DNA from 4 places in the Peteryoungia glycinendophytica genome. Region 1 is predicted to be linked to each of the others. Evidence: predicted binding sites of a transcription regulator. Region 1 holds the regulator's gene; each other region holds the start of a gene.
What was found. The regulator LexA, encoded in region 1, represses DNA repair genes until DNA is damaged. The targets are predictions, from matches to a motif close to TGTTCNNNNTGTGTTCNG.
Positions count from the first base shown of each region.

Region 2: dnaE (DNA polymerase III subunit alpha) is a predicted target of LexA. The motif match lies at 1,049-1,066, and genes of this name have one in related genera.
Region 3: FJQ55_RS11650 (ATP-dependent helicase) is a predicted target of LexA. The motif match lies at 1,282-1,299, and genes of this name have one in related genera.
Region 4: FJQ55_RS21100 (ImuA family protein) is a predicted target of LexA. The motif match lies at 1,429-1,446, and genes of this name have one in related genera.

Region 1 covers NZ_VFYP01000001.1:1,950,694-1,954,852, forward strand. The annotation lists gene FJQ55_RS09590 (ComEC/Rec2 family competence protein) at 1-2,292, shown strand, start outside; gene lexA (transcriptional repressor LexA) at 2,286-2,999, opposite strand; gene FJQ55_RS09600 (DUF1003 domain-containing protein) at 3,219-3,761, shown strand; gene FJQ55_RS09605 (VOC family protein) at 3,788-4,159, shown strand, end outside.
Region 2 covers NZ_VFYP01000001.1:1,596,629-1,600,787, reverse strand. The annotation lists gene dnaE (DNA polymerase III subunit alpha) at 1-816, opposite strand, end outside; gene FJQ55_RS07780 (ABC transporter ATP-binding protein) at 1,145-1,834, opposite strand; gene FJQ55_RS07775 (lipoprotein-releasing ABC transporter permease subunit) at 1,849-3,156, opposite strand; gene proS (proline--tRNA ligase) at 3,206-4,159, opposite strand, start outside.
Region 3 covers NZ_VFYP01000001.1:2,379,004-2,383,162, reverse strand. The annotation lists gene FJQ55_RS11650 (ATP-dependent helicase) at 1-1,239, opposite strand, end outside; gene FJQ55_RS11645 (efflux RND transporter periplasmic adaptor subunit) at 1,516-2,739, shown strand; gene FJQ55_RS11640 (efflux RND transporter permease subunit) at 2,736-4,159, shown strand, end outside.
Region 4 covers NZ_VFYP01000006.1:3,689-7,847, reverse strand. The annotation lists gene FJQ55_RS21110 (SOS response-associated peptidase family protein) at 1-96, opposite strand, end outside; gene ligD (non-homologous end-joining DNA ligase) at 157-1,224, opposite strand; gene FJQ55_RS21100 (ImuA family protein) at 1,507-2,259, shown strand; gene FJQ55_RS21095 (Y-family DNA polymerase) at 2,180-3,691, shown strand; gene FJQ55_RS21090 (error-prone DNA polymerase) at 3,688-4,159, shown strand, end outside.

The DNA.
Region 1 (4,159 bases):
GTGCCAGTCTGCCTGGGGCTCGGCGCCGTCATCTGGTTCAACCTGCCGGTACCGCCCGCAGAATGGGCGCTCATGGCACTGTCAGCGATAGCCTTGGTGACTGTTGTGACGAGCATGGCAGGAACCATGCGGCGCTTTGTCTCTGTGGCGGGTTTGCTAGTGCTCGCCGGCATGGCTCTCACGGCGACCGAAATACGGCGCGCCTCTACAACCATCCTCGACACTCCCGTCCTGACTAAGGTGACAGGCCTGGTAGAGCGCCGGGAGGCGGGAGCAAGCGGAGAGTGGCGCTACGTGATCAGGCTTCTCCAGACGGAGGCCCCGATCCTCAGGCGTCCGCCGGAGCGTGTCTCGCTGCTTGCCCGCAGTCGGCACCAGCCTTTGAAAATCGGAGACGCCTTGACAGGTCGGGCGCGGCTTTCTCCGCCATCGGGGCCCGCCTTGCCGGGCATGAACGACTTCGCATTTCAAAGCTACTTTGCCGGCATCGGCGCGGTCGGCTTTTTCATGGGCGCTCCTCAATCCGTTACGGTCGCCTCTCTCCCGGCTGGCGACTACTGGGTCACGCTCGACCAGGCGCTATTCTCGCTGCGAGATCGGATTTCTGATCGCATTCATGCAGTCTTGCCCGGAGATACAGGAGCATTTGCCGCCTCCATCATTACGGGCGAGCGGCGGTCGATGTCGAAGGAAGCGACAGATGCCTTGCGACTGTCGGGGCTGGCGCACATCACCGCGATTTCCGGCCTGAACATGGCGCTCGCCGCCGGGATCTTCTTCGTCGGGTTGCGCGGCTTGCTCTGCCTGCTGCCCGTGTTGGCGCAACGCTATCCGATCAAGAAAGTCGCAGCTGCCGGTGCCTTGCTCGCCGCGACCGCGTATGTCCTCATTTCCGGCTATCAGGTATCCGCGCTCAGAGCCTATTTAATGACGGCAGTTATGCTGGTCGCCGTACTCATCGACCGCCCGGCGATCAGCCTGCGCAACCTCTCGGTGGCGGCGACCCTGATCCTGATCGCCCAGCCATCGGCAGTGATGGGGCCGAGTTTCCAGATGTCTTTTGCCGCGACGGCGGCACTGATCGCCGGCTATTCCGGCTGGCGATCCCGGCCACGCTCGATATGGCCCGCTCCAAAGTCTCCTACTGCCAAACTTGCCAGCTTCATCGTTAAGTTCATCGGGGGCACGCTTGCGACCTCGCTGATCGGCGGGCTCTCGACTGCGATCTTCGCCGTCACACATTTTCATCGCCTGTCGACTCACGGTCTCGAAGCCAATCTCGCGGCCATGCCGCTGATCTCCATCGTCGTCATGCCCGCAGGCTTCATCGCCATGTTGCTCATGCCCTTCGGCCTAGATGCGCCCTTTTTCTGGATCATGGGCCTTGGGCTCGATCTGGTCCTCGTGATGGCCCACACGGTCGCCGGCTGGGGTGACGGAGCGCTCGTCGCGCGGCAGCCTGCATGGTTTCCGATCCTGATCGTGACCGCGCTTCTGCTCCTGACGCTGCTTCACACCTGGTTGCGCCACGCCGGAACTCTGCTGTTGGCAATCACACTCGCCGCAGCAGCAGTCCGTCCCCCCGACACACCCGCAGATCTCTTCATCAGCGAAGACGGCCGACTGGTTGGCTTCTGGCCCAGGGGAAAGAATGAGGGAGAGGCAGGAAGCCTCGCCACAAACCGAAGCCGACCGCCTGCATTCCTCTTCGATCAATGGCAACCGGCGCTCGCTGTCAAACGTAACCAGCCGCCCATCCAGTTGAAATCGCCCGTCTTGCCGCCACCGGCGGACTGGAAAAACGGCAAGAGCTGGGATCAGCAGACAAGCCAGCAGGCCCGGCAAACTCTCACGGAACTGATAGGAGCAGCAAAGTCTGACGCCTTCACCTGTATCCGCGGAGCCTGCTCCGCCATGGTGTCCGGCGGCTGGAGGGTGGTGACCCTTGATCGCGCCGACCTCGCCGGCATTGCCTGCGACGTCGCCGACATTGTCATCCTTGCAGCACGGGCTCGCATGAGAGACTGCCGCTCGGGCGCGCGGTTCATCAGCGCAACGACACTGCGAAGCTCCGGCGCCATGGAACTGCGATTCGGAGAGCCCGGTGACAAGGTGATCAATGCCACGGCCGCATTTACCGGACAGCCGCGCCCCTGGACCATGCACCGCCTATACGACTGGCGAACTAACGCGACGGGCCGCGAACACGTAACGGATTTCCACGCAGCATCGCAAACCTACGAGCCGAATGTCGGGGAGCCGTCAAGCGACCAATACCTTCACTCTCAGTGATAACGGCGGATCAGGCCCACCAGTTTGCCCTGGATCTTCACCCGATCCGGCGGGAAGATCCGGGTTTCATAGGCTGGGTTGGCCGCTTCCAGAGCAATCGAAGCGCCACGCCGGCGAAAGCGCTTGAGCGTCGCTTCTTCGTCGTCGACGAGCGCCACGATGATGTCACCCGGATTGGCATTGGAGGCATTGCGGATGATCACCGTGTCGCCGTCGAGGATGCCAGCATCGATCATCGAATCGCCCTTGACCTCCAGCGCATAATGTTCGCCCGAACCGATCATCTCGGCCGGAACGGTGATGTCATGCGTGTTGTTCTGGATCGCCGAGATCGGCACGCCGGCTGCGATTCGACCCATGACGGGAACGCTGACCGAAGAGGTCTGCTCGGCAGCGGGTGTGCGGGCAGGGGCTGGTGGCGGCGCCTTGCCAAGGCTGCCTTCGATGACGCTCGGCGCGAAGCCCCGGCGCGGCTGCAGGCTCGGCGTATAGGCCTCCGGCAGCTTGATGACTTCGAGCGCACGCGCCCTGTTGGGCAGACGGCGGATGAAGCCGCGCTCCTCAAGCGCGGTGATCAGCCGATGGATCCCGGACTTGGAGGCGAGGTCGAGCGCGTCCTTCATCTCGTCGAAGGAAGGCGGCACGCCCGACTCTTTCATCCGCTCGTGAATGAAGAGAAGCAGTTCCTGTTGCTTGCGCGTCAGCATCGGCGAGGCCCCAATTGGTGAAACAAATCCAGAACAGACACTATATGTTCCATTTGTGTTCCGCAAGTGGATAAATTTCCGTGAACAGCTCACGCGAAAATGCGATAGGCCTCTTGGTCCTTGTCGTGAGAAAGCCATGAAGCGCGTTGTCCATGTGTTCGACTTGCGACGGGGCAAAAGGCTTTCAATTCCCCGAGAAGAACAAGTGAGAAGTCCAACATGCTGAAAGATTTGGAAAAGACCTTGCTTGGCAAGCAGGTTGATGAACTTTCGTCGGCAGAGAAAAAAGTTCTCAAGATAGCCAGGGAGCGGCGCACGGTCTCGACCAATGCCGGCGAGGATTTTCTGGCTGGTTCGAGCTTTGGTCAGCGTCTGGCGGATGCGATTGCCCGCGTGGGCGGCTCCTGGAGCTTCATCATCGGGTTCATGTTCTTTTTGGTGGCTTGGGTTGTCCTCAACACAGTGATCCTGTCGACCCGACCGATTGACGCCTATCCTTTTATCTTCCTGAACCTCATCCTCTCGATGATCGCGGCCATACAGGCACCCATCATCATGATGAGCCAGAACCGTCAGGCCGAACGCGATCGTTTCATGGCGGCGAAGGACTATGAAATTAATCTGAAGGCCGAGATCGAGGTTCTCGCGCTGCATCACAAGATCGATGAGCAGGTGCTGAAGGAACTGCGCGAGACCCGAGCCGAGATCGACGCCCTCCGGCAGTCGGTCGAGACCCTTACAAAACAGTCTGCCCAGCCTTAATTGCACGGGAGAAAAGAGCGTCATTCATGTCCCATGTCTCCCAATCTCCTCGTGCCGTTGATCATCTCGTGCTGCCGGTCGTCGATCTCGATACCGCCCGCCAGCGCCTGACCAGGCTCGGCTTCACCGTCGCTGCAGATGCCACCCATCCCTTCGGCACCCGGAATGCCTGTGTCTTTTTCGCGAATGACACCTATCTGGAACCGCTGGCCGTCGGAAGCCGTGAGGATTGCCTGGAGGCGGCTCGCACCGGTAACGTTTTCGTCGCCCGGGATTTGGCTTATCAGTTTCGTCGTGGCGAGGGACTGTCGGCCGTGGTCGTAAAGACGTCAGATGCCGAAGCGGATCACGCCCGTTTCGTCGCAGAAGGTCTGTCCGGCGGTGAGATGTTGGGTTTT
Region 2 (4,159 bases), 350 kb from region 1:
GAGCGCCTGCATCTCCGCGCGGCTCTTCAGGTAATGATCGGGTGTGAGGCGGAAGCGGTCGTCGTTAGAGACAATGGCGTTGTGCGCCACTGCCATCAGGGCATCATGCGCATCATAGTCGTCTCGCGTCGGAAAAAAGGCCTCGTTGGTCGCGACAAGCGGCAGGTCGTGGTCGTAAGCCAGTTGCACCACCCGGCGCTCATGGGTCCGGTCGTAATTGCCATGCCGTTGCAATTCGACATAAAGCCGATCTCCGAAGAGGCGCCTGAGTGCCAAGAGGCGCGCCTCCGCAGAGGCGGAATGGCCATCCCGCAGCATGCGGTCGATCGGACCGCCGGCAGCGCCGGTGAGCGCAATCAGGCCCTCAGTGCCGCTCTCCTGTAACCAAGACAGCTTTATATGGACCGGCTGGCCGGCATCGCCGCCCAGATAGGCGCGGCTGACGAGATCCACCAGCCGCTCGTAACCCGCGGCATCCGAGGCGAGCACGACGATGGACGGCAGGTCCGGCATATGCCCGTTGCCGCCGCGCTTTTCTCCCGTCGAATCTTCCATATCGATCGACAGCTGGCAGCCAATGATCGGCTGCACGCCGTCACCGATCGCCTTCTGAGAAAATTCAAGCGCGACGAACAGGTTGTTGGTATCGGTGATGGCAATCGCGGGCTGGTCGTCGGCCACCGCCTTGCCCAGAATTTTCTTGAGCGGCAGCGCGCCTTCAAGGAGCGAATAGGCTGAATGCACGCGAAGATGAACAAAACCCGGTCCGACCATGGGACCCGATGGAGCGTCCACTCCGCTGTTGCCTTCGCCCATGTCGATCACCCTCGCACTGCACTGAATCAGCGGGATTTTCGATGGTCGGGACTGCGAAGTCCAGTCACGTTTGCCGCGACGGACACATGTATACAGGTTTCAACGGCGGCCGCTCAGAGCGCAAGCATCAGGAGGGTCATGCTGGCAACAAATACGGCCATGGAGGTGAATGCAGCAACGTCACGAATGATTTCGGTCATGTCCGTCTCCTTGTTCCTCTATGTTTTCATCTTGTTCCCTTTTCGTTCTTGCGTCAACCCCAAAAAAGCCCGGCCGGAAGCGGGAACAAAAGTCCCGTCCGCATAATGAGCAGCGATGGAGTGGAGGGTCAGGCCTCGATCTCGACGACCTTGCCGTCGATGAGCGTCACGCAACGGTCCATCCGCCCCGCGATCTCGTGATTGTGGGTGGCGATCATCGCCGACAGGCCCGATTGGCGCACGAGCGCTTCCAATGCCGAAAAGACGTAGGATGCCGTTTCGGGATCGAGGTTGCCGGTCGGTTCATCGGCAAGCAGCACCAGCGGCGCATTGGCAACCGCACGGGCGATCGCCACACGCTGCTGTTCGCCGCCGGAGAGTTCGGCCGGTCGGTGGTCGGCGCGGTGGCCGACACGCATGTAATCCAGCAGCTGCTTGGCGCGCTCGGCCGCTTCCTTGCGGGTCAGGCCGGCAATCAGCTGCGGCATCATCACGTTTTCGAGCGCTGAGAATTCCGGCAGCAGATGGTGAAACTGATAGACGAAGCCGACGGAGTTGCGACGGATCGCGGTGCGTTGTTCGTCCGGCAGTTCCTGGCAGGGAATACCGCCGAGCGTAACTCCACCGCCGTCGGGATGCTCCAGCAGGCCGGCGACATGCAAGAGGGTGGATTTGCCGGTACCCGAGGGCGCAACGAGCGCGACGGTCTCACCGGTGCGCAGGGTAAAATCTGCACCCTTCAGGATCGAAAGCACGGTTTCGCCCTGGCCGTAATGGCGGTCGATGCCGGCAAGAGACAGAACGATGTCATTGGCCATCGGGATCGGCATCCTTATTCGTATCGCAGCGCCTGGACGGGATCCAGGCGCGAGGCCCGCCAGGCCGGGAAGATGGTCGCCATGAAGGACAGGCTGAGCGCCATGACCACCACGGACACCGTCTCGCTGACATTCATGTCGGCGGGCAACTGGCTGAGGAAATAGAGTTCGGGATCGAAGAGAACAGTGCCCGAGACCCAGGAGAAGAACTGGCGGATGCTCTCGATGTTGAGACAGACGACGACACCGAGGATCACACCGGCGAACGTACCGGCAGTGCCGATGGCCGCCCCCGTCATGAAGAAGATTCGCATGATGGCGCCCGAGGTCGCCCCCATGGTGCGCAGGATGGCGATGTCGCTGGCCTTGTCCTTCACCAGCATGATCAGGCCGGAAATGATGTTGAGCGCGGCAACGAGCACGATGAGCGTCAGGATCATGAACATCACGTTGCGCTCGACCTGCAGGGCCGAGAAGAAGGTCTGGTTGCGCTGGCGCCAGTCGGTGATGAAGATCTGGCGGCCCGCAGCCTGTTCGACGAGCGGGCGCAGCCGGTCGACATCATCAGGATTGTCGATGAAGAGCTCGATCGACTGGACGATGCCCTCGACGTTGAAATAGAGCTGCGCCTCTTCGAGCGGCATGTAGATGATCGAGGCATCGTATTCCGACATGCCGATCTCGAAGATGCCAGAGACCGGATAGGACTTGACGCGCGGATTGACGCCGAGCGGCGTGACGTCGCCCTCCGGCGAGACGAGCGTGATCGTGTCCCCGGCGGACAGGCCCAATTGGGCCGCCATGCGCGAACCGATCAAGACGCCCTGCCCTGTGGCAAAGCCGACCATGTCGCCTTGGCGGATATTGGAGGAAACCACCGAAAGCTTGGTCAGATCGTCGGGCCGGATGCCGCGAACCAAGGCACCGGTGCCGGCACCTTCGCGACCGGAGGCGAGCGTCTGACCCTCGACGAGGGGCAGCGCCATTTTGATGCCCTGGACGGCACTGAAGCGGGTCGCCAGATCGGCATAGTCTGACAGAGGCTGATCGACCGGCTGGACGATCATGTGACCATTGATGCCGAGAATGCGGGAGACGAGCTCGGTGCGAAAGCCGTTCATGACCGCCATCACGATGATGAGAGTCGCGACCCCCAGCATGATGCCGATGAAGGAAAAACCGGCAATAACCGAGATGAAGGCTTCCTTGCGCCGGGCGCGCAGGTAGCGCCAGGCCACCATGCGCTCGAAGCCCGAAAAGGCGCGCGCAGGCGAGCCTTTCGCGGATCCTGCCGTCTCGTTGCCAGCAGCCTTGCTCGCCATGGTCACTCCTTGCCTTCAGGTCTGTCCGACAGCGTCAAAGCCATCGCGCTCAGGCGGTCAGCTTGTTGATCGCCGCCTCGATCGTCATCGTCTCACGGGCGCCGGTGCGGCGATCCTTGAGTTCGATTTCGCCTGATGCCACGGAACGCGGCCCGGCGATGATCTGGACGGGAACGCCGATGAGATCGGCGGTCGCGAACTTGGTCCCTGCCCGGTCGTCCGTGTCGTCGTAGAGCACGTCCTTGCCGGCAGCCTGCAGCGCTGCATAGAGCGTCTCGCAAGCCTTGTCGCAGGCCTCGTCGCCGGCCTTCATGTTGATCACCACGGCATCGAAAGGCGCGACCGAAGCCGGCCAGATGATTCCGTTGTCGTCATGCGAGGCTTCGATGATGGCGGGAACAAGGCGTGTCGGGCCAATGCCGTAGGATCCCATGTGGACAAGGTGCTCCTTGCCGTCAGGTCCCTGAACCTTGGCGCCCATCGGCTCGGAATATTTCGTGCCGAAATAGAAGATGTGGCCAACCTCGATGCCGCGTGCCGACAGGCGGTCGTTCTCGCCGATGGCACCGAAAGCGGCCTCATCATGCATTTCCGAGGTCGCGGCATAGACCGAGGTCCACTTGTCGAAGATCTTCTGGAGACCAGCGACATCGTCGAAATCGGTATCAACAGAGGGGATGTCGAAATCGACGAAGCTCTTGTGGCAGAAAACTTCCGATTCGCCGGTGTCGGCGAGGATGATGAATTCATGGCTGTGATTGCCGCCGATCGGACCGGTGTCGGCGCGCATCGGGATGGCGCGCAGGCCGAGACGGTCGAAGGTGCGCAGGTAAGCGACGAACATCTTGTTGTAGGAGTGGATCGCGTCGGCCTGGGTGAGGTCGAAGGAATAGGCATCCTTCATCAGGAATTCGCGCGAGCGCATGGTGCCGAAGCGCGGACGGATCTCGTCGCGGAACTTCAGCTGGATATGGTAGAGGTTCAGCGGCAGGCTCTTGTAGGA
Region 3 (4,159 bases), 430 kb from region 1:
CATCTGGAAGGAGGCGCGCACCAGGATCGCCATGTTGTTGAGCGGATGCTGCTGGCGTTGGAGTTGCTCGATCTCTTCGCCGATGGCGCGGGCTTCCTCTTCCGAATCCCAGGCGGCATGGACCACGACCTTGCCGTCATTGGGATCGACGCGGTCGGTGAACAGCGTCTTGCCGAGGCGGCCTTCGTTATGGGCGATGAGATGGCCGGCAGCACCGAGGATGTGTTCGGTGGAGCGGTAATTGCGCTCCAGCTTGATCACCTTTGCGCCGGGAAAATCCCTTTCGAAGCGCAGGATGTTGTCGACTTCCGCGCCGCGCCAGCCATAGATCGACTGGTCATCGTCGCCGACGCAGCAGACGTTCTGAGGGATCCCCTGTGGGCGCTGGGCCAGCAGGCGCAGCCACATGTATTGCGCTGTATTGGTGTCCTGATACTCGTCGACGAGGACATATTTGAAGCGCTGGTGGTATTCTTTCAGCACATCCGGATTGGCCCTGAACATGCGGATCGGATGCAACAGCAGATCGCCGAAGTCGCAGGCATTCAGCGTCTTCAGGCGGTTCTGGTAAGCGACGTAGAGTTCACGGCCCTTGCCATTGGCAAAGGCGCGAGCGTCCCCCTCCGGAATCTGCGCGGGATCAAGGCCCTTGTTCTTCCAGCCGTCGATCATCTGGGCGAACTGCTTGGCCGGCCAGCGCTTGTCATCAAGGCCCTCCGCCTGGATGATCTGCTTGATCAGGCGCACGACATCGTCGGTGTCGAGGATGGTGAAATCGGAGGAAAGACCGACAAGTTCGGCGTGTCGCCTAAGTAGCTTGACGCCGATCGAGTGGAAGGTGCCGAGCCAGGGCATGCCCTCGACGGCGCCGCCGACGAGATGGCCGATGCGCTCCTTCATCTCGCGGGCGGCCTTGTTGGTGAAGGTCACAGCGAGGATCTGGCTGGGATAGGCGCGGTTGGTCGCAAGGATGTGGGCGATGCGGGTGGTCAGCACGCGTGTCTTGCCGGTACCGGCACCGGCGAGCACGAGCACCGGACCATCCACGGTTTCAACAGCCTCGCGCTGTTCCGGGTTGAGGCCCGTCAGGTAATCGGGAGCGCTCGCCTGACCACGGGCGGCCATGGCGCGGGCGGCAATGCCCAGTCCGCCGGTGGTCGGTGCTGCGGGCGCCGCAGCCGGCTTGCGCGGCGCTGGCTCCTCGTCGAAGAAGGGAATGTCGTCAAAACCGTTACTCATGCGGCTCAATGTAGTGATTCGGGTTCGAAAGGCCAGTGACGGCGTTCTGGTTTTATTCCCACATTGCCGGTTCATCACCGGTTTTGGAGGATGTTTGGGGTCAATATCCCGACGAGCGATCGTGATTGCGCCACGGTCCAACGTAAACGCGATCACGCTGGCGTGAATTTGCGTGAGGTTACAAATCAGTAAGCTTGCCGTGTGGCCATTGCCAGACACAATCTGAGCGCCATACTCCGTTCTCGTTATTTTCAAGTCTTTCATCTGGAGCCTTGCATGCCGCTTTGGAAGCAACTCACCATCAGTGTTGCGCTGCTGTTTCTCGGACTTTGCGCCTGGGTCTATGTTTCGCCCGGCGCAGGTCAGAGCCTTGTCCAGATGGGCGTGCCGAAGGGCATGGTCGCGATGATTTCTGCTGGCGGAGCGGACGGCGCCGGTGACGGGGCGCCGGCCAGCGAACGCGGCGCTGGCCAAGGTCAGGGTCAGGGGCAGGGGCAAGCGCAGGGTCAGCGTCGCGGTGGCGGTGGCCGCGGCGACCAGAAAATCCTCGTTGCAATCCAGCCCGTATCAACAGCCGTGGTCAATGATCGGCTCAACGCCATCGGCGACGGTGAAGCGGTTGATGCGGTGACCGTCATGCCGCAGGCGTCGGGCACGATAGAGCAGATCCTGGTAACCTCCGGTCAGCGTGTGAAGAAGGGCGATGTGATCGCAAGGCTGGACAGCGACGAACAGGTGATCCTGCGGGATCAGGCGGCCGTCGCCTTGCGCAGCGCGACCGAGCGTGCCGAATCCTACAACAATCTGAAGAGCTTTTCGCGGCTGGACGTGCTCGACGCGCAGATCGCCAGAGAGCAGGCGGAACTGCAGGTGCGCACCGCAGAGCTGAACCTGAAACGGCGCGACATCGTGGCGCCGATCGACGGCGTGATCGGCATCATCGCCGTCAGTGTCGGCGACAATGTCACCAATAGCAGCGCGATCGTGTCGCTCGACAACCGCGCGCAGCTGCTTGTGGATTTCTGGGCGCCGGAGCGTTTTGCGGTCGCGGTCAAGCCCGGTATGCCGGTCGAGGCATCGTCGGTTGCACGTCCCGGCCAGCGCTTCAGCGGCGCCATCGATGCCGTTGACAACCGGGTCGATCAGGCAAGCCGGACCATCCGGGTGCGGGCGCGGATCGACAATCCGGACGACGTGCTGCGTGCGGGAATGTCCTTCTCCGTCACCATGGCCTTTCCCGGAGATCGGTATCCGGCTGTGAACCCTCTGGCTGTGCAGTGGGACGGGCAGGGGTCTTTCGTCTGGCAGATCGTCGAGAACAAGTCCGTGAAGACGCGTGTTCGCATTATCCAGCGCAATTCCGATCAGGTGTTGATCGACGCGGCGCTCAAGGAAGGCGACGTGGTGGCGATCGAGGGGCTCCAGCGCGTGCGTGAGGGTGGGGCCGTCGAGGTTGCCAATGCGGATCAAGCCAAGGCGCCGGAGGTGGCGACACGATGAGCGCGACCGAGACGCCTCCCGAACAGTCGGGCCGCAATTTTACCGCCCTTTTCGTGCGCCGGCCGGTGCTGGCGGCCGTCCTTAATACACTTCTCGTCGTCGCCGGTCTTGCCGCACTGGCCGGTATCGAAGTGCGCGAACTGCCTGATGTCGACCAGCCGGTCATTACGGTCAGCACCGATTATGACGGAGCGTCTGCCCAGACCATGGACCAGGAGGTCACGCGGGTCATCGAAGGCGCCGTCGCGCGCGTCAGCGGTCTCAAATCGCTTTCGTCTCGTTCGCAGTTCGGTTCCAGCCGCACGACGCTCGAATTCTCCGACAGCGTCGATCTGGCCGTTGCCGCCAACGACGTGCGTGACGCGCTCGGCCGGGTGCGCAATCAGTTGCCTGATGATGTCGATGAACCGCGCATCGTGAAGGCGGATTCCGATTCGCAGCCGATCATGCGGCTTGCCGTCACATCCTCGACGCTGTCGATGGAAGACCTGACGCTTCTGGTTGAGAACGAAATTTCCGATCGGCTGGCCGCTGTCGACGGCGTCGCGGATGTCGAGATCTATGGCGACCAAGAAAAGGTCTTCCGTATCGACGTCAACCAGGCAGCCCTTTCCAGTCGGGGTCTGACGGTTGCCAATCTTTCGACGGCGCTGCAGAGCGCTTCACTCGATGTGCCCGCCGGTTCGCTCGAATCGCTGACCCAGGACATTGTCGTCCGTGCAACCGCGAGCCTGACGTCGGTGGAGGATTTCGAGAATGTCCTCATCGGCAGTAATGTCCGGCTGCGCGATGTGGCAACCGTGACGCTAGGCCCCGATGATGGCACGACAGCGCTCAGGTCCAACGGCGTTGCCGGCGTCGGTCTGGGCATCATCCGCCAGGCACAGTCGAATACGCTGAGCATTTCGAGCGGCGTACACGCCGCTGTTGACGGTCTGAAGGACGTGCTGCCGGAAGGCACCCGGATCGTCATCAGCAGTGACGATGCGGTGTTCATTCAGGGCGCGTTGCACGAGGTCGAAATTGCGCTGTCACTGTCGGCTGCCATCGTGCTCGTGGTGCTGTTTCTCTTCCTGCGCGACTGGCGGGCGACGCTTATTCCGGCACTCACCATGCCGGTGGCGTTGATCGGGACCCTGGCGGCCATCTATCTGGTCGGCTTTTCAATCAACATCCTCACGCTGCTGGCCATCGTTCTTGCGACTGGTCTTGTGGTGGACGACGCCATCGTGGTGCTGGAAAACATCGTGCGCCGACGCGCCGAAGGCATGGGACCGAGGGCGGCTGCCGTGCTGGGCACCCAGGAGGTGTTCTTCGCGGTCCTTGCGACCACTGCGACGCTCGCTGCCGTCTTCGTGCCACTCTCCTTCCTGCCGGGACAGTTGGGCGGCCTGTTCCGCGAATTTGGCTTCGTGCTCGC
Region 4 (4,159 bases), on a different contig from region 1:
CATCTGGTAGGCCGGCATCAGGTTGATCAGGCTCTCGGCATCCTGGGCCCATTTCGCGACCCAGTCCTTGTCTTCCATGCGATAAAGGTTACACATGGCAGCAATCCCCTCCGTTGCGACCGGATGCAGTTTCTCCCGACGTGTTCCGTCCGCTTGCTAGTCGAGCTTGTAAACGTCCGCGTTGTCCTGCCGTTCCCGCAAGCCTTTGTAGGAAGCATGCCGCAGTTTGCCATCCCCGGTCCAGGCCCGAAACTCGATCTCGGCGATCAGCGTCGGCTCCACCCAGACAATGTCGGCTTTCCCGGGATAGGGCACCGGCGGCTGTTTGCGCTTCCAGCGCAGCCTATCCAGCATCTTGCGCAGTCTGGTCATCTCGGCTTGCCTAAAGCCCGTGCCGATGTTCCCGACATGGACGAGATCGTGGCCGCCGTAGGCAGCAAGCACCAGTGAGCCAAACCCACCCGGCGATGCCGTCGATGGCTCATAGCCGACGATCATGAAGGCTTCGCTCTGCACGCATTTGACCTTCACCCAGTCGCCGGTGCGGCCGGAGCGATAGGGCTGATCGAGATGCTTGCCGACGATGCCTTCGAGGCCGAGGCGGCAGACATTCTCGAGCAGGACAGTGGGATCCACATCGAGCGTCTCTGAAAGACGAATGGCGCCGTCATGTCCGTTCAGCGTGTCCTCAAGAAGATGCCGGCGGGAGCGGTATTCGACCCCGCGCAGATCATGCCCATCAAGGTACATGAGATCGAAGGCATAGAGGATAGCGTCCGAGGCCCGATTGCCAGCCGTCTTGCCGGAAGCGCCAAGCGATTGCTGCAGCAGCCCGAAATCTGGCCGGCCTTCTGCGTCAAGGACAACAGCTTCGCCATCGATGATCATGGTCGCCGGCCCGAGTGCACGGCCAGCCTCTGCGATTTCAGGAAAGCGATGCGTCCAGTCATGGCCACCGCGTGTGAGGATGCGCACGCCTTGCGGCTCGATATGGACCGCCAGGCGATACCCGTCCCATTTCAGCTCCCAGCTCCACTGGTCGCCTTTTGGCGGATGCGCCTTCAGCTCAGCCAGCGCCGGCTCGACCCGATCGGGCATCGGATCGAAAAGCAGCTGTGGCTGCGCCGGATTGCGTTTCCTGCGCGGCTTCGAACGGATCGGGGCTTCGCTGTCACGAAGAAGCGGCTTCGATCTGGGTGGCGTTGACCTGGGAGGCTTTGTCATGCCTGAAGTGCAGCACAAAAAGCTTAAGAACATTAAGACGACTTGACGTCTGTCCGCGCTATCCACCGACAAGGCCTGATCGCCCGTAAACTGCGCTAAAAATTCTTTTCGGCCTTACGCGATTGATTCCGCTCGGAATCTTCAAGATCGCTAATGCTAGGCGAATATTCCTAGGCTCAATGCGTCTTGACTCTTCATGCGCATAAGAACAGATAGTGAACATATTGCCCGCCCGACATGATGTCGATCCCGCCAACGCGACCTTGAAGGGAGCCGTGAACGATGACTGCTGCCCGCCAGAAGGTAATCTGTGATTTGCGCGAGCGCATCGCGTCGCTGGAGGGTGCACAGGCCAGACGTGCCGGCTGTCTTCCATTCGGGCTGGCTGAGCTCGATGCGGTCCTGCCGGGCGGCGGGCTTGCCTTCGGGGCGCTGCATGAGTTCGCGGGCGGAGGTTCGGGTACCGTCGATGGCGCGGCCGCCGCGCTCTTCGTTGCCGGAATAGCCGCGCGAACCAAAGGGCCCGTCATCTGGTGTCTGACGAGACCGGATCTGTTTTTTCCGGCGCTTGCCCAGGTCGGTCTTCACCCCGATCGCGTGATTTTCGTCGAGTCCGACCGGGAAGAAGATGTGCTGGCCAATATGGAGGAGGGCCTGTCGTTTGGCGGTCTCGGGGCGGTCGTCGGCGAACTTGTCCGCCTGCCGATGGTCAGTTCCCGACGCCTGCAGCTGGCGGCCGAGCGAACCGGGACCATGGCGCTTGCTGTCCGCCGATGGCGAAGGCAGACGGAGGCGAATGATTTTGGCCAGCCGACGGCGTCAACCACCAGATGGCGGGTGAGTGTGATGCCGTCCGAGGAGCTGCCAGTTCCGGGGGTGGGCAGGCCTCAATGGTTTCTGGAATTGATGCGCGTGAAAGCGGGTGAGTGTGCTGAGTTTCTCGTGAGAGCGTGTGATGACAAGGGTCGTATCCATTTATCTTCCGGATCTGCCGACCGATCGAATACGGCGCGCAGATCCCTCCATTCCGCCTGAGCAGGCCATCGCTGTGATCGCCAAGTCCGGGTCGAAGCGATGGGTCTCTGCCGCCGATGCGGCCGCTCGCAAAGCGGGCGTGAGAGCAGGGATGCCGGCCGCGAAAGCACAGGCCATCTTCCGCGACTTAATGATGGTCGAGGCCGACCCCGCGCTCGACGCCGCGGCACTGGAGCGGATCACCCTCTGGGCACTGACCGTGTATTCGCCGATCGTGGCCGTCGACGGGATCGACGGCATCGTGATGGATACTGAAGGTGCGGATCACCTGCAGGGTGGCGAGCTCGCCATGGTGACAAAGATCGCCAACCAGTTTCTGGGCAGGAAGCTGACTGCCCGTGTGGCGGTCGCCGACAGCTGGGGTGCCGCCCATGCCTGCGCCCGCGCCATCAATCGCGAGACAGTTGTCGTTCCACCCGGCGACACGGTCCGTGCCGTTGAGAAGCTGCCAATCTCGCTCCTGCGTCTGCCGACAAAGATCGTTAGCGATCTCCGCATCCTCGGCTTCCAGACGATCGGGGAGCTTGCCAACACCCCGCGAGCGCCGCTGACCCTCCGCTTCGGTCCAGAGGTCGGCCGCCGTCTCGACCAGATGCTCTGCCGTATCGCCGAGCCTATCGAGCCGATCCGGACGCCTGAGCTGGTCGAAGTCTCGAAAGCCTTCGCTGAACCGATTGGCGCTCCCGAAACGATCAACAAATATGTCGGCCGCCTCGTCGTCCAGCTGGTCGATGAGCTTCAGAAGCGCGGCCTTGGGGTGCGCCGTGCCGACCTGATCGTCGAGAAGGTCGACGGTACCAGGCAGGCCATTCGCGCAGGCACCGCCAAACCCGCCCGCGATGTCGCCTGGCTGACGAAACTGTTTAGGGACCGGACCGAAAAGATCGAGCCGGGTTTCGGGATCGAGAAGCTCATCCTTGTAGCCGTTCTGGCCGAGCCATTGGAAGAGGCGCAGAAAGTCTCTGCTTTGGTCGAGGATGACATCACCGATGTGACGCCCCTCATCGATATCTATGGAAATCGGGGCCAGCGGGTGTATCGCGTCGCACCGGTCGCCTCCGATGTGCCGGAACGCTCCGTGAAGCGGATCAGTCCCGTTGCTGAACCGATCGCTATTGCCTGGGTCAGCCATTGGCGCCGGCCGGTCCGGCTGTTGCCGCGGCCCGAGCTGATCGAGGCGATCGCGCTGATGCCGGACCGCCCACCAGTTTCCATCGTCTGGCGCGGCAAGCGCCGTAAGGTCAAACGCGCCGATGGCCCGGAACGCATCTTCGGGGAGTGGTGGCAGCGCGACGCGGAGATGGAAGCTGTCCGCGATTACTTTGTTATTGAGGACGAATCCGGTGAACGCCTGTGGGTGTTTCGCTCAGGCGATGGTGTTGATCCTGAGACCGGATCCCATCGCTGGTTCTGCCACGGGATTTTCGCATGAGCTATGCCGAGCTTCAGGTCACGACCCACTTTTCCTTCTTGCGCGGCGCCTCCTCTGCCCAGGAATTGTTCGAGACGGCGAAACAGCTCGGTATCGATGCACTCGGCGTCGTCGATTGCAATTCGCTGGCCGGGATCGTCCGGGCGCTGGAAGCATCCCGCGCAACCGGTCTGCGCCTGGTCGTCGGCTGCCGGCTCGATCTCGCGGAAGGAATGTCCGTGCTGGTCTATCCGATGGATCGAGCCGCCTATTCGCGTCTGACGCGGTTGATCACGCTTGGCAAATCGCGTGGCGGCAAGAACAACTGCATCCTGCACTGGGACGATATCGTCGCTTACTCCGAGAGCATGATCGGCATTCTGGTGCCTGATCTGCCGGATGCTAACTGTGCCGCACAGCTGCGCAAGATGGCTGAGTTGTTTGGCGATCGCGCCTACGTTTCGCTCTGTCTGCGTCGGCGACCGAACG